One region of the Arthrobacter sp. L77 genome, then DNA from elsewhere that is predicted to be linked to it. Evidence: riboswitches for the same ligand, from Rfam matches in the RefSeq annotation. Region 1 holds a riboswitch; each other region holds the start of a gene.
The links. Region 1 has a riboswitch for cyclic di-AMP ahead of RY94_RS07320 (LysM peptidoglycan-binding domain-containing protein). Riboswitches for the same ligand answer to the same signal wherever they lie in the genome.
Positions count from the first base shown of each region.

Region 2: linked by a shared signal. The riboswitch ahead of RY94_RS13260 (C40 family peptidase) and the one ahead of RY94_RS07320 (LysM peptidoglycan-binding domain-containing protein) in region 1 are both predicted to bind cyclic di-AMP.
Region 3: linked by a shared signal. The riboswitch ahead of RY94_RS03915 (LysM peptidoglycan-binding domain-containing protein) and the one ahead of RY94_RS07320 (LysM peptidoglycan-binding domain-containing protein) in region 1 are both predicted to bind cyclic di-AMP.

Region 1 covers NZ_JWSU01000004.1:988,397-996,071, reverse strand. Annotated here, with positions in the region: gene acs (acetate--CoA ligase) at 1-1,853, shown strand, start outside; gene RY94_RS07320 (LysM peptidoglycan-binding domain-containing protein) at 1,945-2,844, opposite strand; cyclic di-AMP (ydaO/yuaA leader) riboswitch at 2,848-3,030, opposite strand; gene RY94_RS07315 (hypothetical protein) at 3,151-3,381, opposite strand; SAM riboswitch class I at 3,466-3,570, shown strand; gene RY94_RS07310 (O-acetylhomoserine aminocarboxypropyltransferase/cysteine synthase family protein) at 3,662-5,041, shown strand; gene RY94_RS07305 (CoA-binding protein) at 5,038-5,550, shown strand; gene RY94_RS17745 (hypothetical protein) at 5,547-6,845, opposite strand; gene RY94_RS07295 (RNA polymerase sigma factor) at 6,842-7,390, opposite strand; gene mmsB (multiple monosaccharide ABC transporter permease) at 7,604-7,675, opposite strand, start outside.
Region 2 covers NZ_JWSU01000006.1:653,352-661,026, reverse strand. Annotated here, with positions in the region: gene RY94_RS13295 (aminotransferase class I/II-fold pyridoxal phosphate-dependent enzyme) at 1-416, opposite strand, end outside; gene coaD (pantetheine-phosphate adenylyltransferase) at 495-968, shown strand; gene RY94_RS13285 (YdcF family protein) at 1,011-1,598, opposite strand; gene RY94_RS13280 (YceD family protein) at 1,713-2,279, shown strand; gene rpmF (50S ribosomal protein L32) at 2,282-2,485, shown strand; gene rnc (ribonuclease III) at 2,558-3,328, shown strand; gene mutM (bifunctional DNA-formamidopyrimidine glycosylase/DNA-(apurinic or apyrimidinic site) lyase) at 3,329-4,291, shown strand; cyclic di-AMP (ydaO/yuaA leader) riboswitch at 4,401-4,608, shown strand; gene RY94_RS13260 (C40 family peptidase) at 4,612-5,466, shown strand; gene RY94_RS13255 (NAD-dependent epimerase/dehydratase family protein) at 6,090-7,055, opposite strand; gene RY94_RS13250 (alpha/beta fold hydrolase) at 7,052-7,675, opposite strand, start outside.
Region 3 covers NZ_JWSU01000004.1:297,203-304,877, reverse strand. Annotated here, with positions in the region: gene RY94_RS03955 (ABC-F family ATP-binding cassette domain-containing protein) at 1-548, opposite strand, end outside; gene RY94_RS03950 (hypothetical protein) at 601-822, opposite strand; gene RY94_RS03945 (DUF302 domain-containing protein) at 953-1,360, opposite strand; gene RY94_RS03940 (metal-sensitive transcriptional regulator) at 1,411-1,668, opposite strand; gene RY94_RS03935 (rhodanese-like domain-containing protein) at 1,792-2,448, shown strand; gene RY94_RS03930 (sulfite exporter TauE/SafE family protein) at 2,445-3,203, shown strand; gene RY94_RS03925 (MBL fold metallo-hydrolase) at 3,500-4,909, shown strand; gene RY94_RS03920 (DsrE family protein) at 5,000-5,386, opposite strand; cyclic di-AMP (ydaO/yuaA leader) riboswitch at 5,955-6,124, shown strand; gene RY94_RS03915 (LysM peptidoglycan-binding domain-containing protein) at 6,128-6,985, shown strand; gene RY94_RS03910 (DsbA family protein) at 7,186-7,675, shown strand, end outside.

The DNA of each region.
Region 1 (7,675 bases):
CCGCACGGCTCGACTGGGACACGCCGTGGCACACCGTGCACTCCTTCGAGAAGGCTGAGCCGCAGGCGGACGGGACCCTCAGCATCCCGGCCATCGAGTGGTTCTCCGGCGGCACCCTGAACGTCGCAGCGAACTGCGTGGACCGGCATGTCCGGGCCGGGCGCGGCGATCGCGTGGCACTCCACTTCGAGGGCGAGCCCGGGGACCGCCGCACCGTCACCTACGCGGACCTGCAGGACGAGGTGTCGCGGGCCGCGAACGCGCTGCTGGCCCTGGGCATCGGGACGGGCGACCGCGTGGTCGTGTACCTGCCGGTCCTCGTCGAGACGGTGGTCATCACGCTCGCCTGCGCGCGGATCGGCGCCGTGCACTCGCTGGTCTTCGGCGGGTTCTCGGCGGAGGCGCTCCGCTTCCGCGTCGAGGACACCGGCGCCAAGCTGCTGGTCACCACGGACGGCCAGTTCCGGCGGGGCGTCGCCGTGCCCGTGAAGGACAACGCCGACGCCGCGGTGGCCGGGGACAACGGCATCGAGCACGTCCTCGTGGTGCGTCGCACCGGCTCGGACATCAGCTGGAGCGAGGGCCGCGACGTGTGGTGGCACGACGTCGTCGACACCGCCTCACCGCACCACGAGCCGGAGGCGTTCGACGCCGAGACGCCGCTGTTCATCATGTACACGTCGGGGACCACCGGGAAGCCCAAGGGCCTCGTGCACACCTCGGGCGGGTACCTCACGCAGGCGTCCTGGAGTTTCGAGCATCTCTTCAGCAACCCCGACCCGGCGCTGCGCGAACGGGACGTGCACTGGTGCACCGCCGACCTCGCCTGGGTCACCGCCCACACCTACGAGCTGTACGGCCCGCTCTCCAACGGGGCGACGCAGGTCCTCTACGAGGGCACACCCAACACGCCCCATCCGGGACGCCACCTCGAGGTCATCGAGCGCTACGGCGTCACGAGCTACTACACCGCGCCCACGCTGGTGCGCTCGCTCATGGGCTGGTTCCCGGACGGCGTCCCGGGCTCCTACGACCTCTCGAGCATCCGCGTGCTCGGCACGGTCGGCGAGGCGGTCAACCCCGAGGCGTGGCGCTGGTTCCGCCGGAACCTCGGCCGCGACGAGGTGCCCGTCGTCGACACCTGGTGGCAGTCGGAGACCGGCGCCACCGTGCTCTCCCCCAGCCCCACCGACGCGGACTTCAAGCCGGGGTGCGCCGCCCGCGCACTGCCCGGGGTCAGCACGCGCATCGTCGACGAGGAGGGCCGTCCCGTCCCGCCGGGCGTGCAGGGCCTGATCGTGGTGGACCGTCACGGCCCGGCGATGGCACGCACCGTGTGGGGCGACCCGCAGCGCTACCTCGACTCCTACTGGCGGACGTTCGCGGCGCAGGGCTGGTTCCTGGCCGGCGACGGCGCACGGTACGACGACGACGGCGACACCTGGATCCTGGGCCGCGTGGACGACGTCATCAACGTCTCGGGCCACCGGCTGTCCACGATCGAGATCGAGTCGGCGCTCGTGGCCCACCCGCTCGTCACCGAGGCCGGCGCCTGCCCCGTGCCCGATCCCCTGACGGGCCATGCCATCGCGGCGTTCGTGGTGCTGGCCTCGGGCGCCGATCCGGACACGGACGTCGCCTCGACGCTCCGCGCCCATGTCGCGACGGCCATCGGGCCGATCGCGCGGCCGTCCGCCGTCGTCGTCGTACCCGACGTGCCGAAGACGCGCTCCGGGAAGATCATGCGCCGCCTGCTGACGCAGCTCTACGAGGGCTCAGCGCTCGGGGACACCACCTCCCTGCAGAACGAAGGGTGCATCCCTGGGATCCAGGACGTGCTGTCCCGCCGGTGATGCGCCCTCGGGCGATCCGGCGTTAAAAGAAGGAAGCGGCAGGGGCCCCGTCCAAGCGCCTGCCGCTTCCCGCGTGTGGTTCGTTCCGGTGTCAGCCAGCGACCCGGACGAAGGAGGCTCCCGGGAGATCCGAGAGGGAGTGCTTCATGGTGAGGTTCGCGCCGTTCATGCCGCTGCTGATGACCTGGCCGCCGCCGGCGTAGATCGCGACGTGACCGCCGGTGATGACGAGGTCACCCGGAGCCGGGGTGCCCACGGTGGGGCCGAACCGGAAGAACTGCGAGGGGCCGAGATCGCCCGCGGGGATGCCCGCGGCGCGCAGCGCCTTCTCGACCAGGATGGTGCAGTCCTGGACGGCACCGGCGGCGAGCTGCGACTGGGCGGAAGCAAGGAGGGTACCGCCGGCGCTGCCGGAGGTCGCGATCGGGGTGATGCCGGCGGAGGCCAGCTGCACGCCCGGCGCCGGAGCCGTGGACACGGCCGGAGCGGGGGCGACAGCAGCGGCCTGCTGGACCGGCGCCGCGGGAGCAGCCGCCACGAACGCCGCGGGCGCGGCGACGGGCACCGACACCGATACCGTCCGGGCCGGAGCCGCAGCGGCACCGCCGGTGGGGATGGTGATGGTGTCGCCCGGGAAGATGACCGATGCGACGGACAGGCCGTTCGCCGTGAGGACCGCGGTCAGGTCGACGCCGTAGCGTGCCGAGACGGCGCCCAGGGTGTCACCCGCGACGACGGTGTGCGTCGTCGCGGCGGCGCCGGCGGCCGGTGCTGCGACGACCGCGGGGGCCGTCGTCGTGCCCTGCTCGGTGTACTCACCGGCATGGGCGGTGCCCACGGCGCCGAGCGCGAGGCCCGAGGTGACGGCGGCGATCGCGACGGGGCGGCCTACGGCGGTGGCGTGGGCCTTGGCGGCGCGGGACAGGCCCTGCAGCGCGAGACTGCCGTCGACGTCGGCACGGTGGCGCGCTGAAGAAATGTTTCGTGACATGGTTCTATACCTCTCCCATGCCTGCGGGGTGAGCTGTCGGGTTCGGATGGGAGTCACCCGGCCGCGGACATCACCCGTGGGTGATGTGGTGCGACTTAACCCCGAGGGCGCCTGCAGGGTCTCCTGCGCGCCCGGTGGAACTAGTGGTTCCCCCGTCCCTGCCTTTCGTGGTTGCAAACGAGTCCGGGACGACGGCAGGGCTCGGCAATCCGTCCAGGAGCGCCCCACGGTCGCGGAAGCACGTGCTGACCATACCTAACAGCAGTCACTTCTGTCACATTTGAGTAACAGGAGGTGAAGTGCTCCTCAGCCGCGCAGCGTCCGCCAGCGACGGAGGGCGAAGACCGTCCCGGCGGCACTGAGCAAGAGCAGCACCGCCTGCTGGACGTAGAACCAGTCCGTGGCCGCCGCTCCAAAGCCGCCCAGGGCCACGAGGATGCTGCTGGCCAGCGTGAGCGTCAGCGCGGCGCCGACGTACCAGAGCGTCTGCCACAGCTTGCGGTCCTGCGCCCGGCTTGCCGATCTCCATTCCTCCATCCCTCCAGCCTAGGTCGCCGCAACCCCTGCCTCACACGGGGACACATGGTTTGGTTCTGCACCGGCCCGGTGTCAGACTCGATCCGACCATCCCGAGCGGCCGAGAGATCTGGCTCACTGACGCCGCAGCAACCCTGGCCTCCGCGTCCCCGCGGCGACATGAGGGTGCTACTGCCAGAACGATGGAGGGAACCATGAGCATCGTCCCGGCCGCCTGCGGCACCCACCCCGACCTCCGACCCACCGTCGCAGTGTCAGAATCCAGCAAGGCAGGTGCCTGATGGCAGAACGTTCCTTCGGTTTCCGCACGCGCGCACTGCACGCGGGCGGCACGCCCGACGCCACCCACGGGGCCCGGGCGGTCCCGATCTACCAGACGACGTCCTTCGTGTTCAAGGACACCAACGACGCCGCCAACCTCTTCGCGCTGCAGAAGTACGGCAACATCTACTCGCGGATCGGCAACCCCACGGTCGCCGCGTTCGAGGAGCGCATCGCCTCCCTCGAGGGCGGGATCGGGGCGGTGGCGACGGCGTCGGGCATGAGCGCGGAGTTCATCACCTTCGCGGCGCTCTGCCAGGCCGGGGACCACATCGTCGCGGCCTCCCAGCTGTACGGCGGCACCGTCACCCAGCTCGACGTCACGCTGCGCCGGTTCGGGATCGAGACCACCTTCGTCCCCGGGACGGACCCCGCGGACTACGCGGCCGCCATCCAGGACAACACCAAGGCGGTCTACGCCGAGGTGATCGCGAACCCTTCCGGCGAGATCGCCGACCTCGCGGGCCTCGCGAAGGTCGCCCACGACGCCGGCGTCCCGTTCATCGTCGACTCCACGCTGAGCACGCCCTACCTGGTGCGCCCCATCGAGCACGGCGCGGACATCGTCATCCACTCGGCCACCAAGTTCATCGGCGGGCACGGCACCACGCTCGGCGGCGTGATCGTGGAGAGCGGCCGGTTCGACTGGGGCAACGGCAAGTTCCCCATGATGACCGAACCCGTGCCGTCCTACGGCAACATCCAGTGGTGGGCGAACTTCGGGGAGTACGGGTTCCTGACCAAGCTGCGCACCGAGCAGCTCCGCGACATCGGGCCCTCCCTCTCGCCGATGTCCGCCTTCCAGCTCCTGCAGGGGGTCGAGACCCTCGCGCAGCGCCTGGACGAACACCTCGAGAACGCCCTGGCCGTCGCCGAGTGGCTGCAGGCCGATCCGCGGGTGGAATACGTCAACTACGCCGGGCTCCCCACCCATGCGCATCATGAGCGGGCGAAGACCTACCTGCCGCAGGGCCCCGGCTCCGTGTTCAGCTTCGGCATCAGGGGCGGCCGCAGGGCGGGCCAGAAGTTCATCGAGTCGCTGCAGCTCGCCTCGCACCTCGCGAACGTGGGCGACTCCCGCACCCTCGTGATCCATCCGGGCTCGACGACGCACCAGCAGCTCTCGGCCGAGCAGCTCGCCGCGGCGGGCGTCCCCGAGGACCTCGTGCGCATCTCCGTGGGGCTGGAGGACCTCGAGGACATCCTCTGGGACCTGGACCAGGCCCTGGACATCGCGGTGAACGCCTCCGACGCCGCCTTCGAGGACCTGCCGCAGGAAGCGGCCGGTGAGAACGACGACGACGCGTCGGCAACACGGGCAGTGGGAGTGGGAGCATGAGCAGCAGCACCGGCAACACGACACCGGAACGGACCTGGGAGGGGCCGTCGGCACCCGAACGGCTGAACCTGCTGAGGAGTGCGCGGTCGGTGGCGATCGTCGGCGCGTCGGACAAGCCCTCGCGAGCGTCCTACTTCGTCGCGACCTACCTGCAGTCCTCCTCCCCCTACCGCCTGTACTTCGTGAACCCGGTGGCGAAGGAGATCCTCGGCCAGCCGGCCTACGCGTCGCTGAAGGACCTGCCCGAGGTGCCCGACGTCGTCGACGTGTTCCGCAAGCACGACGACCTGCCCTCGGTGCTGCAGGACGCGCTCGACGTCGGCGCGAGGACGCTCTGGCTGCAGCTGGGGTCCTGGCACGAGGACGTGGCGCGCGACGCCGAAGCCGCAGGCCTGGACGTGGTGATGGACCGCTGCATCAAGATCGAGCACGCACGCTTCCACGGCGGGCTCAACCTCGCCGGGTTCAACACCGGCGTCATCTCCTCCAAGCGGCAGCTCACCTCCTAGCGGAGGTCCGGCAGCCCGGCGGGATCATCCGGCGCCGGGACGGGGCCGGGCACGAACGTCGCCTCCTCCGCGCCGGGATCCCCGGTGCCGGGCACGGACGGGACCTGCCCGGGACCGCCCGCGGGCGCGAGGAGCCACACCCTGCCCTGCGGCGCGGGGACAGCCCGCCCATCAGCGGACGCGCCGCTCTCCCGCGGGTCGGCAGCAGGACCGTCCGGAGCCCCCGGCCCGGGCTGCTTCAGCTGCCGGACCTCGGGACCCCGGCCGCCCGCCTTCGCGGTCCCGTTCCCGGGGACCGGACCGCCTGCCGTGCCCCTGCCGGGGACCGGGCTGTCCGCCGTCCCCTGCCCGGGGGCCGGACCCATCTTCCCGTCGCCTGTGGCCGGATCGACCGGCTTTCCGTTCCCGGCAGCCGGACCGCCTGCCTGTCCGTTCCCGGGGACCGCTGTCCCCGGGGCCCGGCCTCCCGGCACGGTGCTCCCGGGCACCGGGCTTCCCGGCACGGTGCTCCCGGACGCGAGCGGCGCCGCCATGGAGCGACGCTCGCGTCCGGGCGCCGGCGCGGATCCCGCCGGTCCCACGGGTGACGCCGCACCCGGGGGGACAGCGGCCGGGGGCGCCTCAGCAGCAGGAGTCCCGGCGGGGGGCGCCTGGCGCGCGGGAGGGACTGCAGCGGGTGGACCCGCAGCGGCCGGCCCATCCGGGGCGGCAGTAGGCGGGGTGTGTTCCGGACCGGACGGACCGGCGCCTGCCGGGCCACGCGGCACCGCATGGTCCGCGGGCGGACCGGCGTCCGTCACGGGGGGACCGGCATCGGCCGACCGGCCCACCTCCGCCGCGGCCGACGGCGCAGGAACCGGCTCCGCGAGCGACCGGGCCGGGGCCTCGGCGGACGGGGCGACGACGGGCCCTCCGCCGCCGTCCGGCCCCGCCAGTGCGCCGGGAAGCGGGTGCGCCCGGTCGACGCTGTCCCGGATGCTGAAGCGTGCCATCGATTCGACGGCCTCGGTGAGGCCGTCGGTGAGGGCGGTGCCGGCCGCGACGCCGGACATCCCGACGCCCATGGACACGGCCAGCGCTCCACCGATGAAGGTGATACGCCTCTTGTTGCGGCGGCCCGACGGCGCCCTGCCGCCGTCGGCCATGAGCTGGGCGAGTTCGGCGGTCACCTCGGGCGCGGGTCCCGCCCCGAGGGTGCGGAGGGTCTCCACGGCGCGCACGAGGGCGGGGTCCTCGGCGACGCCGGCCTCGTCGAGGAGGTGCCGTACGGCGTCCGGCGTCTCACGTGCAGTCATGGCGCTTCCGATTCATTGGGTTGAACGAGGTCCTTCAGCCTGAGCAGTCCCCGCCGCTGCAGCTGCTTCACCGATCCTGCCGACTTCCCGAGGATCTCGGCGACCTGGTCGATCGGCAGCTCCGCCACGATGCGCAGGAGGATGACCTCGCGCTGGTCGGTGCTGAGCTGTTCGAGCAACCCCCCTGCCACGTCGAGGTTGCCGAGCGCCACCTCCTCCGCGGAGTCCGTGGTCCGGGTGTCGCCGTCGACCTCGTAGCCCACCAGCACGGGCGCCCGCGTCCTCCTGCGCACCTCGTCCACGTAGCGCGCGTGGGCGACGGAGAAGGTGAACGTGCGCAGCCCGGGAAGCCCTCCGGTCACCGACTCGAGCCTGGAGAAGACCGCGAGGAAGACGTCCTGGGTGAGGGCCTCCGGGTCCTCGGACCCGCGCCCCGAGAAGTATCCCAGCACGGCCGGGCTCAGGGATTGATAGATCAGGGACAGGGCCGCCGGCTCGCCTGTCTGCGCGCGGACGAGCGCATCAGCAGGCAGCGTTGAGACCACGTTCCATCTGTTCCTTGTTCGACCGGCACGGCGTGACCATCGTAACCGCCGCCTCCCGACCGGGCGGAGAGCCCTTCATGCAGGTGCACAAAAGGCCGCACCGAGGCCCGTTGGGGGATAAGCCTCGGTGCGGCGCTTTCAGTGGGGTAATCGACCGGGAGCCGGGGAAAGTTACGCCCGGTCCGTCTTTTCCGGGATTTCTTCTGCGGGGCCCTACTTCAGCGCGTTCGAGGCGCGCCGCTTGTTGAACACGTCGAACCCGACGGCGAGCAGGAGCACCATGCC
Region 2 (7,675 bases), on a different contig from region 1:
GTCAGCACCTCGTCCCCCGGGCCGGCGAACGCGAGGATCGCGGCCGCGATCGACTCGGTGGCGCCCGTGCTGACGATCACCTCGGTCTGCGGGTCCACGGTGAGGCCGTAGAAGCGCGCCTGGTGCGCGGCGATCGCTTGGCGCAGCACCGCGAGGCCCTGGCCCGGGGCGTACTGGTTCGCCCCGTCCGCGATGGCCGCCCGTGCCGCATCCAGGATCTCCCGCGGCCCGTCCTCGTCGGGGAAGCCCTGGCCGAGGTTCACCGCCGTGTGCTGCTGCGCGAGGGCCGTGACCTCCTCGAAGATGGTGATGCCGAGGCGGCCGTCGTCGCCGAGCAGGTTCGCGCCGCGCGCCGCCCGCATCCACGGCGCCTCGCCGGTAGCCCGCCGGGCAGGAGTCTGAGCGTCTGTCGTCATCCCACCAGTATTGCCGCTCCCACCGCCGGGGGCCCGACCGGTCCGTCACGGGCCGGCGGGACTGGGTACCGTGGGGGGATGAGCCGCGCCGTCTGCCCCGGATCCTTCGACCCCCTCCACAATGGCCACCTCGAGGTGATCAGCCGCGCCGCGCGGCTCTTCGACGAGGTGATCGTCGCGGTCTCGACGAACTACGCGAAGACGTACCGCTTCGACCTCGAGGAGCGCATGGCGTTCTGCGCGGAGAGCCTCGCATACCTTCCCGGGGTGACGGTGGTCCCGATGGGGGAGGGCCTCCTCGCGGACTTCTGCCGGGAGCATGGCGCGAGCGCCCTCGTGAAAGGGCTGCGGTCCGGCCTCGACTTCGACTACGAGCTCCCCATGGCCACCATGAACCGCCACCTGGCCGACATCGACACCGTGTTCCTGCCCACCGACACCGAGTTCGCCCACGTCTCCTCGACCCTCCTGAAGGAGGTGGCGTCCCTCGGCGGCGACGTCACGCCCTTCGTGCCGGACGCGGTCAACAAGCGCCTGCGGAAGTCCGCCTGATCCGCCTGATCCGCCTGCTCCGCCGGCCCGCGGGCCCGGACCTCAGACGGGGCGCGCGCAGGCCGGTCGCACGAACGATGCCACGAGGGCCGTGCTCTCCTCGACGAACCGCCCGAGCCACCCGGTCGCCCCGAGCCCGGGCCGCGACCCGGCCATGGTGATGTCCGCCTCGGAGCACTGCGCGAGGTTCGTCGACGCCCGGGTCACGTGGTAGGTGGAGGTGACGACGACGATCTCGTCCCAGCCGTTGTCCCGCGCCAGCGCGGCCACCGCGCGCGCCTCCCCCCGCGTGGTCAGCGGATCGGGGACGAAGCAGGTGATGTCGGGGTTCTCCTCGGCGCAGACGGCGTCGGTCGCCGCATTGCCCGGCAGCCCGGTGGAGGAGAGGACCAGTTCGTCCGCGACGCCGTCGTCGACCAGTTCCCGGCCGAGCGGCAGGCGTTCCGCTGCCGCCCCGGCGAGGACGACGACGGCGTCGGCCCTGCCCGCCGGGCGGAGCGGGGGATCGTAGAACAGCGTCCAGGCGAGGACCAGCCAGGCCGTCAGGCCTGCAGCCAGCAGCACCCCCACCGTGCGCAGGACCCGCAGGAGGCGTCGACGCGGTGCGGGGGGCAGGGGATCGGACGTCACGGTCCGAGCCTAGACGCCGCGCCCGTTTTGGGCCTGCCCGCCTGATCAGGCTAGGATGGTACGTCGGTCATATGTTCTACAGGAGTCACCATTAAAAGCGATCTCAGTTCGCCTTTGACGTTCAGTGTCAAGGATCTCGGACGCAGTCCGGGAAGCATGCGGACAATCGAAGAACATGCACCGGTACCCAAGGATTTCGGCGTCGCTCTGATCGGCGTGCAGGAGGGTTCCGAGATGGAACTGGACCTGCGCTTCGAATCGGTGCACGAGGGAATCCTGGTATCGGGAACGGCGAACGTCGAAGTAACCGGCGAGTGCGGCCGGTGCCTGGAGCCACTGCGGTTCGACCGCGACGTGGAGATCCAGGAGCTCTTCTTCTACAGCGACTCAGCGTCGCTGTCGGTGGAAGAGGAAGAAGAACAGCACAGGGTGGAGAACGATTCGGTCGATCTGGAACCCGTGTTGAGGGATGCAGTGGTTACGTCGCTGCCATTCCAGCCGGTGTGCCGGGAGGATTGTCAGGGCCTGTGCTCCGAATGCGGAGCGCGGCTCAACGATGATCCTGACCACCACCATGAAGTTTTGGATCCTCGCTGGTCAGCCCTTGCCGGGCTGACGGGCACCGCCGCCGAGCAGAACGCGGCACCCAAGTCAGAGTCAGACGAGAAGGAAGAGAGTTAGCCGTGGCTGTCCCGAAACGGAAAATGTCCCGCGCGAATACCCGCGCACGCCGGTCCCAGTGGAAGGCAACCGCCCCCAAGCTGGTCAAGACCCTCGAGAACGGCCGCGTCACCTACAGCCTCGCCCACCAGGCCAAGGTTGTCACCGATTCCGCCGGCACCCCGCTGTTCCTTGAATACAAGGGCCGCAAGGTAGCCGACGTCTAACAACGGACCCGCGCTCCCGGCAGGCCTCGCGCCTGCCGGTGGCCGTCCGCTGCTGGATCAGCTGATGCAGTTGTGAAGAATACGGAAGACCTCACGAAGCGTCTCGGTGTCGATATCGACACCGGGACGCTTCGTCTTGCCCTGACGCACCGCTCCTACGCCTACGAGAAGGGCGGGATCCCGACGAACGAGCGCCTGGAGTTCCTCGGCGACTCGGTACTCGGGCTGGCGGTCACCGATGCCCTGTATCGGGACCACCCGGATCTGTCCGAGGGCGACCTCGCCAAGCGGCGCTCCGCCGTGGTCAGCACCAAGGCGCTGGCCGGGGTGGCCCGCACCCTGGACCTCGGCAGCTACGTGCTGCTGGGCCAGGGGGAGAAGCTGACCAACGGACGCGACAAGGCCTCGATCCTGGCGGACACCATGGAGGCCGTCATCGGGGCCGCCTACCTCAGCCACGGCATCGAGACGGCCCGCGCCATGGTCATGCGGCTGATCGGGCCGCTGCTGCTCGATGCGGCGGTGCTCGGCGAGGGGACCGACTGGAAGACCCGCATCCAGGAGACGGCGGCCGCCCGGCGGCTCGGCACCATCGACTACCGGGTCGACGGGACGGGTCCGGACCACGCCCGGACGTTCACGGCACGCCTGCTGATCGGTGGCACGGAGTACGGCTCCGGGTGCGGCAACTCGAAGAAGGAGGCCGAGCAGGCGGCTGCGGCCGCCTCGTGGAAGACCCTCGCGGTGCCGCTGGACCCACTGCTACCCGGTGGTCCGGCCGACACCGACAGCGCCGACAGTACGGGCATCCCCGGCACCCCCGCGTCACCCGACGGACCCTGAGTGCCTGAACTCCCCGAGGTCGAGGTCGTCCGCCGGGGCCTCGCGCGCTGGGTGGCGGGACGCGTCATCGATTCCGTGGAGGTCCTGGATCCCCGGTCGCTCCGGCGGCACGTCGACGGCGTCGAGGACTTCGTCGGCAACGTCGCGGGGGCCCGCGTGAGCGACGTGGTGCGCCGGGGGAAGTTCCTCTGGATGACGCTCGAGGACGCCGGCCGGCCCGGAGATCGCCCCCACGTAGCCCTCATGGCACACCTCGGGATGAGCGGACAGCTCCTGGTCGAGGACCCCGACGCTCCCCTTGAGAAGCACCTGAAGGTCCGCCTCGCGCTCTCCCCGGCGGTCGACGACGACGGCGCCGCCCTGCCGGGTGAGCTGCGATTCGTCGACCAGCGGATCTTCGGCGGCATGTTCGTCGCCGACCTGGAGCCGACGCCGGACGGACTGCCCGGTGGGTTGGGCATCTCCGACCTCCCGCTCGTTCCCCACCAGGCCGCGCACATCGCGCGCGATCCCCTCGACCCCGGATTCTCCGCGGCCTCCTTCCACGAGCGTCTCCGCAGCCGCAAAACGGGCCTCAAACGCGCGCTCCTCGACCAGGGGCTCATCTCGGGGATCGGCAACATCTACGCGGACGAGGCGCTCTGGGCGGCGAGATTCCACTATGCGCGGCCCACGGACACCCTGCGACGGCCCGACACACAGCGCATCCTTGACGCCGTCACCTCGGTGATGCAGCGGGCGCTGGCGGCCGGCGGCACCAGCTTCGACTCCCTGTACGTCAACGTGAACGGTGCGTCGGGCTATTTCGCCCGCGATCTGGAGGCCTACGGACGGGAGGGCCGGCCGTGCCGACGGTGCGCCGCCGAGGGCAGGACCACGCTGGTGCGCCGCGAATCCTTCATGAACAGGTCCTCCTACCTGTGCCCGCACTGCCAGCCCAGACCACGCAATGCACGGATCTGAGGTGTTAGGGGAAAAAAGGTGATTTTCCCCTCGTGATCTAAATGTGACAACCGGCGTCGGCAGCCGGTACGGTTGGTCTCGCGTCCGATCCACAACGGATGGGCGCCCATCCTCACACTGCCTAACCCTGTCGATGAGGACGGACCGTTCGTACTACACATTCGACAGGGGCGGGGGAACCACTAGCGGACTCGATCACGGGTCCTAGGGGTAAAGACACGCGTAAACCAGCACTGGGGACGGTGGTTTGCAGAGAGCGTGTCCGGATGTCCCATCCGAACCCGACAGCTAACTTCGCAGGCATTGGGAAAGGCATCAACATGTCCAAGCAGAGCCATAACGCGCGCCACCGGGCCGTCCCCACGCGCATCAACCCCTTCATCACGGCATCACGCGCCGTCTCCGCAAGCGCCTCCGTCGCCGGCAAGCCTGCCGCCGTCGTCGCCGTTGCTTCCGGAATCATGTTCGGCGCATCGCTTCCGGCGAACGCCGCAGGCGAGGTCGCTACGCAGCCGGCAGCCGTCTCCTCCGCTGCCGCGGGCACCCACACCGTCCAGGCCGGCGACACGCTCGGCTCCATCGCCGCGATGCACGGCCTGAGCGTCGACGTGCTGTTCGCAGCCAACGGGCTCGGCAGCGCCTCGGTCATCTACCCCGGCCAGTCGATCGCCCTCGGCGGTTCCGCGGCTCCCGCGCAGTACTCCGCGCAGTCGGCGTCGATCGTTGCACTGCCCGCCGCAGCTCCCGCTCCGGCCGCAGCACCCGCTGCGCCTGCCGCAGCCCCCGCTCCGGCAGCCACCTCCGGTGTCAGCCTCCAGTCCGCTGCGTCGATCACTCCGGTGGCCGGCGGCGGCATCGTCGGAACGGCGATGCAGGGCGTTGGCTCGGGCTACGTGTACGGCGGGACCGCCTTCGGTGCCTGGGACTGCTCGGCCTTCGTGCAGTGGGCCTACGCCCAGAACGGCGTCGACCTGCCCCGCACCACCTGGGCTCAGTTCGCTTCCATGACGCCCACCAGCAACCCCCAGCCGGGTGACCTGGTGAGCCAGAACGGCGGCAGCCACGTGGGGATCTACCTCGGCAACGGCCAGATGGTCAGCGCCCTGAACGCCTCGCAGGGCACGCTCGTCCACTCGGTCAGCGCCATGTCGGTGGATGGTTACTACACCCGCTAACTGAGCCGCCGGCCCACGGTCGGCGACACCAGTCAGACGGTCGGAAGGACGGGATGCATCATGCATCCCGTCCTTCTGCGTTCCACCCCAAGCCGAAGGCGTCAGCGGTGCGCAGCGCATGCTCGTTGCGCACGTGCGGCGGGTCGTCCACGAATAGACCCACCACACCTGCGCGATCAGGGTGGATGGGTGTACCCGACGCCTGAAGGTGCATGCTCGGGCTCGCCCGGCGCGCGGAGCATGCTCGTTGAGCACGTATGGCGGGTAATTGACGGCAGGACCCACCACACCTGCGCGCTCAGGGTGGATGGGTGTGCCCGACGCCTGAAGGTGCGTGCTCGGGCTCGCCCGGCGCGTATGGGTGTGCGCTCGGTGAGCACGTATGGCGGGTTGCCGACCAATGGACCCACCACAGCTGCACGATCGGGGTGGATGGGTGTGCCCGACGCCTGAAGGTGCATGCTCGGGTTCGCCCGGCGCGCGGAGCATGCTCGTTGTGCACGTATGGCGAGTCGTCGACGGCAGGACCCACCACAACTGCACGATCAGGGTGGATGGGTGTACCCGACGCCTAAGGCCGCGTGCACCATCAGGCGCAGGGAAAAACGAGGGGAGACGGAGCCTCAGCGGTAGTACGTCGCCAGGCGCTCGAGCCCTTCGTCGATGCTCACGGACGGGCTCCAGTCGAGCACGCTGCGCGTGTGGCGCTGGTCGAACCAGTGCGCGGTCGACAGCTGCTCCGCCAGGAAGCGGGTCATGGGAGGTTCGTCCGTCCTGCCGAGCCGGAGCCAGGCCCGCTCGATCACGGAGCCCGCGACCCGGGCAAGTACTCCCGGGACGGACCGTGCGGGCGGCTGCACCCCGCCGGCACGGCAGATCCCGCCGAGCAGCTCGGCGATCGGGCGGGGCTCGCCGTTGGTGACCACGAGCGCCTGGCCCTGCGCCGCGTCCATGCGCCGCAGGCACGCGACGATGGCCGACGCCGCGTTGTCCACGTAGGTGGTGTCGACCAGGGCGGTCCCGCCGTCGAGCAGGGGCAGGCGACCGTGACGCGCGCGCTCGATCACGCGTTCCACCAGCTGGGTGTCGCCGGGACCCCATACGATGTGCGGCCGGATCGCTGCGACGCGGAACGACGGCGTCGAACGGGCCAGGGCGAGGACCTCGGCCGCGGCCTTGGTGCGGGCGTAGTCGCCGCGGGCGTGCGCCGGGCCCGCCGGGCCGGCGGGCGCCCCGACCAGCGACGAGCCGTCGTGCGCGACGGACGGCGAGGACACATGGACCACGTCGGTGACCCCTGCCGCGCGGGCGGCGTCCAGGAGGATCCGCGTCCCGTCGACGTTGGTGCGCTCGAACTCGGAGGGCGCCCCGGTGAAGGAGACCTTCGCCGCGAGGTGGATCACGGCGCGGCAGTCCTGCACCGCGGTGGCGACGACTGCGGCATCCGTGATCGATCCGAGGACGTCCTCCGCGCCGGACACCCCGGAGGGACGCCGCTGCAGGCACCGGACGTCCTCCTCGGCGGCGAGGAGGTGCTCGGCGACGGTACGCCCCAGCATCCCGCTGGCACCCGTGACGAGGACGGTCACAGGGACCCCGGGCGGGCACTGGAGAGGAACCGGCCGCACCACTGCGCGATGCGCGTGCGGTCGATCTTCGCGTTGTGCCGGATGTCCACCGGGAGGGCGGGAACGGCGATGACCGCGGCGAGGTCGACGCCGTGCCCCAGCGCGGTGGCGCGTGCCGCCTCCGCGAGTGGAGCATCGGCCAGGGCCGGGCGCCGTCCCGCGGCGTCCGTCTCGAGGACCGCGACCACGGCCTGCGTGCCCGCGGGGCCAACGCCCACGAGGGCCGCCAGCCGGACGCCGTCGATCGTCTCCAGGGACTGCTCGAGGGCGACGGGCGTCAGGACGCCGGAGGCCGCCGTGATGATGTGGCCCAGCCGGCCCTCCACCCAGAGGCGCCCGTCGGCGTCGAAGTGGCCGACGTCGCCGGTGCGGTGCCACGGGGGAGTCCGGGTGGACTCCTGCTGCGTCCTCCACAGTCGGAAGTAGCGGTCCTTGACGTGGGGGGCGTCCACGAGGATCTCGCCGGTCCGCCCTGGCGTCGTGGTCGCCTCGCCCGTCGCCGCACCGTCGGCGTCGAGCGGGCTGACGGCGACGCGGGCGCCGTGCACCGGGAGGCCGACGCACACCCCGCCACCGGCGCC
Region 3 (7,675 bases), 690 kb from region 1:
TCGAGGAGCACGATGTCGAAGCGGCTCAGCAGCAGGGCGGCCAGCGCGACCCGCGCGAGCTGCCCGCCGGACAGCGCGGTCGTGGGGGTGGCCGGGTCGAGGCCTCCCGCCACGTCGGCGAGGACGGCCGGCATGCGGTCCTCGAGGTCCACGGCCCCGGAGGACATCCAGTGGTCGAGCGCCAGGGCGTAGGCGTCGTCGGCGCCCTTCGCCCCACTCCCGAGCGCCGCGGCGGCGTCCTCCATGGCGAGGGTCGCCGCCGTCGTGCCGGTCCTCCGGCCGATGTAGGCAGCCACCGTCTCACCGGCGACGCGCTCGTGCTCCTGCGGGAGCCAGCCCACGAAGGCATCGGTCGGGGTGGTCCTGACGGTGCCGGCGAGAGGGGTGTCCGCTCCCGCGAGGAGGCGCAGGAGGGTGGTCTTGCCGGCACCGTTGGCCCCCACGACGCCGACGACGTCCCCGGGCGAGACGGTGAGGTCGAGTTTCGAGAAGAGGGTGCGGTGGGCGTGGCCCCCGGACAGGTCCTTCGCCACGAGGGTTGCAGTCATCCCTCCAGTCTAGGAGGGCCGGCCCTGCCTGCCCGTGCTGCGGGGGAGCGGCTCAGGCCGGGACGTGCCAGATGCTGTACTCGTCGAGGTGGAGCATGGCGCGGTGCCCGGCCAGGTCGTCGCGGATCCAGACGACGCCGGGGCCGGGCGCGGTGTCCTCCACGCACCCGCGGTAGTGCACTTCGTTCCTGCGGCGTGCCTCGACGATCGTCCCCGGGGTCAGCGCGCAGAGGTCGAGGACGCGGGCGGGGGTGCGGGTGGCGATGGCGGTCATCGGTGCTCCTTGGTGATCCAGGGGTCGGCCCGCTGGGACGGCGGGCTGCCTCCATGATTCGGGAGCGGTATTGCGGGCGTGTTTCCGGGACGTTTAGTTCCCGACCTCGGCGGGCCGGCCCGGCTCGCGGTCAGGAAGCGAGATCCGCGAGAGCCCTGTCGAGGCGGGCTCCGGCGTCGTCGGCCACCGCTCCGACCGCCGGGCTCGCGCTGAGCCGGACCATGGTCTGCGGGTCGATGGCCTCGATCGTGGTCTGCTGTTCGTCCCGGCCGCGCCGGACGACGACGTTGCAGGGCAGGAGTGCGCCCATCGAGGGTTCCGCCGCGAGGGCCCGGCTCGCCAGGGCGGGGTTGCAGGCGCCGAGGATGAGGTAGTCGCCGACGGCGTCGGCGGCTTCCACCCCGAGCTTCGTCTCGAAGGTGGCCCGCACGTCGATCTCGGTGAGGATCCCGAACCCCTGCTCCTTCAGCGCTTCCCTGGTGCGGCGTACTGCCTCGTCCCAGGGGAGGGGGACGGCGATGGAGTGGGTGTACGTCATGGGTGGCTCCTTCGGATCGGGCGGGAGATCGGATCAGGCGGGCGTTCGGATCAGGCGAGGGTGAGGAAGAGCTTCTCGAGCTCCTTCTTGTCGAGGCTGGTGTCCTCGCGGACGATGCATTGCTCGAGGCCGCTGGCGATCACGGCGAACCCCGCGCGGTCCAGGGCCTTCGAGACGGCTGCGAGCTGGGTGACGACGTCCTTGCAGTCCCGGCCTTCCTCGAGCATGCGGGTGACCGCGGCGAGCTGCCCCTGGGCACGCTTGAGGCGGTTGATGACGGGAGTCATTTCGGTCGGGTCGAGTTGCATGGTCTTCTCCAGAAGTCGGGGGTTACGTGGCCAGTCTATACCCCCAAGGGTATTTTGACTACCCCGGGGGGTATAAGGAATACTCCAGGGGGTATACCTTTTCGATGCGACCGAGAGGCTCCCATGAGCACCCCTTCCCCCGTGAACCCCGCCGTCCCCGCCGCGTCGGAGGCGACGTCCTCGTCGGCCCTGACGGAGTTGTCCCCCGAGGCACTGCGTGAGTGGGTGGGCGAGCACGAGGATCTCGTGGTGATCGACGTGCGGTCCGCGGCGGAGTTCGAGTCCCTGCACATCAAGGGTTCCTACAACGTGCCGTTGCCGCTCCTCTCGGAGCACACCGACGAGCTCGCTGCCCGCCTGGGCAGCCGGGTGGTGCTGGCGTGCCAGTCCGGTGTCCGTGCCGAGCAGGCACGCCAGAAGCTGGCGGCGTCGGGCATCGGCGCAGCCCACGTCCTGACGGGCGGGGTGCCCGGATACGCCGCCGTCGGTGGTGATGTGGTGCGGGGTGGCAGCCGCTGGGACCTCGAGCGTCAGGTCCGCATGGCCGCGGGCTCCCTCGTCCTCGTCGGCCTGGCCGGCGGACGCTTCGTCTCCCCGAGGATCCGGGCCCTGGCAGGGGTCATCGGTACCGGCCTGACCTTCTCGGCCGCGACGAACACCTGCGCGATGGGCAAGGCCCTTGCGGCGATGCCCTGGAACAGGGCCACCACCGAGCCCACCCGCGAAAGCGCCATCCTGCAGCTGCCCGTCCCCGCCACTGATGGAGCTGCGGCGGCATGATCCCGGCCCTGCTCCTGGGGCTCGTGGTCGGCATCGTCCTGGGTGTCGTGGGCGGCGGCGGGTCGATCATCGCCGTGCCGGCCCTGGTCTACGGGATGGGCATGAGCCCGGCCCAGGCCATCCCGACCTCGCTCCTGGTGGTGGGGCTCTCCTCCCTGGCCGCGCTGCTGCCCCGTATCCGCGAGGGCCTCAACTGGCCCGTGATCGCCCTGGTCGGAGCCGCCGGCATCCCTGCGGCCTGGGGTGGGGCGGCCGTGGGTCGGCTCGTGGACCCCGACCTCCTGATGCTGGCCTTCGCCGTGATCATGGTGCTCGCCGGCATCCGGATGCTCACCGCGACCCGCGAAAGCGAGGGCTCCTGCAGCACCGGGCCCACGCGGGCTTTCCGGACCTGTGCACCCAAAGCGGTCGCAGTGGGCCTGCTCGTGGGCTTCCTCACCGGCATGCTGGGTGTGGGCGGGGGCTTCCTCATCACCCCGGCCCTGACGATCTTCCTGGGCCTGCGCATGACACAGGCGGTCGGCACGTCCCTGGCGATCATCATCATCAACTCCGCCGCAGGGTTCAGTGCCCACGCCGCCGGCTACACGATCGACTGGCCGACCACGCTGACCTTCGCCGTGCCGGCCATCCTCGGCTCGATGGTCGCCGCCCGATTCGCCCGACGGCTGAAGGACAAGCACATCCGCATCTCCTTCGCGGCACTCATCTTCGCCGTCGCTGCGTGGGTCACCGCCAGCACCACCACCGCCTGACACCCTCGTCCTCAACGGCGCCGGCTTCACCGCCGACACCATGGCCGGCGGCATGACCGTTTGGACCCGCGCAGGCCTGCCGATCGACCAGGCCCGCCGCACCTGAGGCGTCTGCCTCCCCATGGACCGGGTGTGTGCTCGGACCCGTCCCGTCCCGGGACCGGTCACGCACCCCCTTCCGGTACCCCGCCCACCGGTACCGCCCCCCTTGCGGTATACCCCTGGGGGTATTACGCTGGAGGAGAGCGGGATACCCCAGGGGGTATCTGCATCCATTCGAACCGAAGGAGTACCCGATGCTGATCGAACGCATCTACGACCAGGACCTCGCCCAGGCCAGCTACCTGATCGGCTGCCAGGCCAACGGGACGGCGGTCGTGGTCGACGGCCGGCGCGACATCGCCGTCTACCAGGACCTCGCCGCGAGGAACAACATGAGGATCGTGGCCGTCACCGAGACCCACATCCACGCGGACTACCTCTCGGGCACCCGCGAACTGGCCGCGGCGACCGGAGCGGCGATCTACGTCTCCGGCGAGGGCGGGCCGGACTGGCAGTACGCCTTCGAGGGCACACGCCTGATGGACGGCGACACGATCACCATCGGCAACATCAGCCTCCGGGCCCTGCACACCCCCGGGCACACCCCCGAGCACCTGTCCTTCCTCGTCACCGACGGCGCGTTCAGCGACCAGCCCGGCTACCTGCTCTCGGGCGACTTCGTGTTCTCCGGCGACCTCGGCCGCCCGGACCTGCTGGACGAGGCCGCCGGGGGCGTCGATACCCGCTTCGAGGGAGCGAAGCAGCTGTTCCGGAGCCTGCAGGAGAAATTCCTGACCCTGCCCGACTACGTGCAGGTCCACCCCGCCCACGGCGCCGGCAGCGCCTGCGGCAAGGCCCTGGGCGCGATCCCGTCCTCCACCGTCGGCTACGAGCGGCTCTACTCCTGGTGGGGCCCCTACCTCGCCGCGAACGACGAGCAGGGCTTCATCGACGAACTCCTCGACGGCCAGCCCGACGCCCACGCCTACTTCGGGCGGATGAAGCGCGAGAACCGCGACGGCCCCGCGATCATGGGAGAACGCCCACCGCTGACCGAACTCGACACCGACCGGGTCGCCGCCGGCCTCGCCGCCGACACCCTGACCTTCATCGACACCCGCACCGCCGACCAGGTCCACACCGGAACCGTCCAGAGGTCCCTGAACATCCCCGCGAACGCCGCGATCGCCACCTACGGGGCATGGGTCGTGAACCCCGAAACCGACCCCAACCCCCTGGTCCTGCTCGCCTCCGACCAGGACCAGGCCCAACAGATCCGCGACCACCTGGTCCGCGTCGGCATCGACGACATCGCCGGATACGTCACCAGCCTCCACGGACTGCCCCTCACCACCCCGACACTGATCCGCCCGGAGGACCTCGCCGACGCCGACCCGGCAATGATCCTCGACGTCCGGAACCGCACCGAACACACCACCGGACACATCCCCGGAGCCCACCAGCTCAACGGCGGACGCCTCATGTGGCACCTCGAGGAACTCCCCACCACCGGCACCATCATCACCTACTGCCAGAGCGGACTCAGGAACTCCGTCGCCGCCAGCGCCCTCCGCCGCGCCGGCTACGACATCGCCGAACTCGACGGCAGCTACAACGCCTGGACCACCTGGCAGCAGGCACGGGAGACCGTGACCACCAACTGAGCAGGCAGAGACCGACGACACGCTGCGGCGGCGGCACGGTAGACCCGGCCGCCGCCACAGCTCTGCCCTCGACCGTGCCTCCTGAACGGATCACATCCTGACGTAGGCCCATCCTTCCCATTGTCGCGATGCCAGATGGGCGACGGCTGCCGACACATGGTCGATGCCGGGCAGCAGCTGGCTTGGCTCCATGTCTGCCGACCGCATACTGTTCTCACACGCGAGGATGCGCACCCCGTGATCCAGGACGTCCGCGATGGCTTCCGTTACCTCGGACCCGCCGGCGAGTATCGCAACGACAGGACCCTGGATGACCACCTCGATGATGCTTCCTGGAGGCAGAGCGGCCGAGGCGTTGGTGGCACTGCGGAGGGCGCCGCCCAACGAACCGGGCTCCGCCGGCCCCGCCGCGTGGATCAGCAAACCCTTCACGTCCGTGGCAGGGCGAACTCCGGGGGTGGAATGGGTAGCGGACACGGAAGCTCCTTCGCAGGCGACCCCGACAGCATCACACCGTCCTGACGTGGATCGGGGGCTGGGGTATGGACTGCATGCTACCGTGGCGAGCTAAATGTCTAGACATATCGAGAAGCGTGGCGCCTTCGGCCTCACGCCCGCTGCCCTACCCAGCGTGACAGCATGCTTTTCTGCCACCGAGCAACCAGGCGCTCAGGGTCGGTGAATCGCGGACGCCTGCGTCAACATCGACCCACGCGGACAACTGCTGCCCGGCTTCGATGTCATGTCCGATGCAAACACCGACAGCCGGAACAACCCTCGAGAACAACTCCCGATGAGCGCCACGGGGCTGCCCTGGATGGCTCATTGAGGGTTTCCCGCCATCGACGGCTGCTCAACCTGAACGCTCGGGGCCACAGCGCAGTCGAACAGGTACGCAGTTGCCGTCGCCCTGGGATATCGCTTCCGGATGAGCCCTGTCACACCCTGTCGCTCCGCGCCCTCCAAATGTTTATACATTTGTGATTTCTGTGTAGATTGAGTTCGTGCTGCCCATCAGGCGCAGCACCCTTGGCACGTTACCGAACCCTGCCGCTTGCCGAGGCCCGTACACCACGAAACTTCGGCAGGGGCGGGGGAACCAGGTTCGGATTCTCACTGAATCCTTGGGGTTAAGCCGCCGGCATCACCGTCCGGCGGCCGGGTGACTCCCACCCGCATCCGACAGCTCACCTCGCAGGTATTGGGAGAGGTCAAGCAATGTCAGACAAGAACACCCGCGGCCGCCACCGGGCCACCACCAGCACCCTGTCCACCCTTTCACGAGGCGTTTCCAGCCATGGCGGGAAGGTGGGCCGCCAGGTCGCCCTCGTCGCCCTGGGATCAGGACTCGTGCTGAGCATGGCCACGCCGGCCCAGGCGGGGGCCATCGCGAATGCCCCCCAGGGGGACAGCGCCTCGGGCGCCGCCTCCTCCCACGCAGGCACGTCCGGCCAGGCCGTCGCCTTCGGGCCGTCCACCCACACCGTGGTCGCCGGGGACACCCTGAACCAGATCGGAGCGCTGCATGGGATCGCGCTGGAGACGATTCTGTCGCTGAACGGACTTCAGATGGATTCCACCATCTACCCGGGAGATGTCATCGCCCTAACCGGGGCGACGAACACCCAGGGCGTGGAACTGATGACCGCTCCAGCACCGACCAGCCCTGCACCATCGGCCGATGTGCCGGACCAGCTGTCAACCATCAGGCTGGCGAGCGCCGACGTCGAACCGGAGGCATCCTCATCGACCAATGGGGCGATTCTCGAGGCGGCCCGGGCACAGATGGGGGCCATCCAGGACTGCACCGTCCTGGGGGAAGTCGCCCTGCGAGCAGCAGGGATCGAAGGGGTCGGCGATGAGTCCCCCGAGTCCCTGATGGCGTACGCGACGCCGGTATCGACACCGAAGCCCGGCGATTTCATCTACTACGCCGACGGCGGGATGGGCTTCTCCCACAACGCGGTCTACCTCGGTGACGGGCAGGCCATCCACAGTGGATGGAACGGCAACCAGACCGTCGTCGAGAGCGTCGATGTCGGATCCGGCCCCGTGTACTACCGCGTGAACGCCTGACCCCGTGACGTCCGCGGTGCCCGGTGGCTCACCTGCTCCCAGGCACCGCGGCTTCACCGCGCCACCACGTGAAGTGGGGGCCGCCGAATACAGCATGCTCACAGCTGGAGCCCAGACTTTACAGGCCGCCACAGGGCCCGTAGCGTCGAATTCGAGAAATGTATAGACATTTGATGTTCCGGTCATCCTGAGGAGTTCGCATGCCATCGCCTTCCACCAGTACCTCCCGTCGTCGACCCTGGACCTTGGTGATCGCCGCCCTCGGAATAGGGATCCTGATGCTGCTGGTGGGGATCTTCGCGTATCAGGGAGGAGCATCCCAGGGGGCCAGTGACACCGGATCATCCTCGCAGGGATCCACCGACTCCGAGGGCGCGCCGCTGGACATGTCCCGGCGGATCGCGGACGACCCCACGGCGCTCGGTGCGGTCGACGCCCCGGTCGTGCTGGTCGAGTACGCGGACTATCGTTGCCCCTTCTGCGCGGTCTTCTCCCGCGAGACCCTGCCACCCCTGGTGGAGAAGTATGTCGAGAGCGGTGACCTGCGCGTCGAATGGCGCGACCTGCCGGTCCTCGGCGGCCAGTCCTCCATGGCGGCTGTCGCCGGCCGCGCCGCCGGGAACCAGGACAAGTTCTGGGAGTTCAACGAAGCGGCTTTCGCCGTCGCTCCCGAACGTGGACATGCCGATC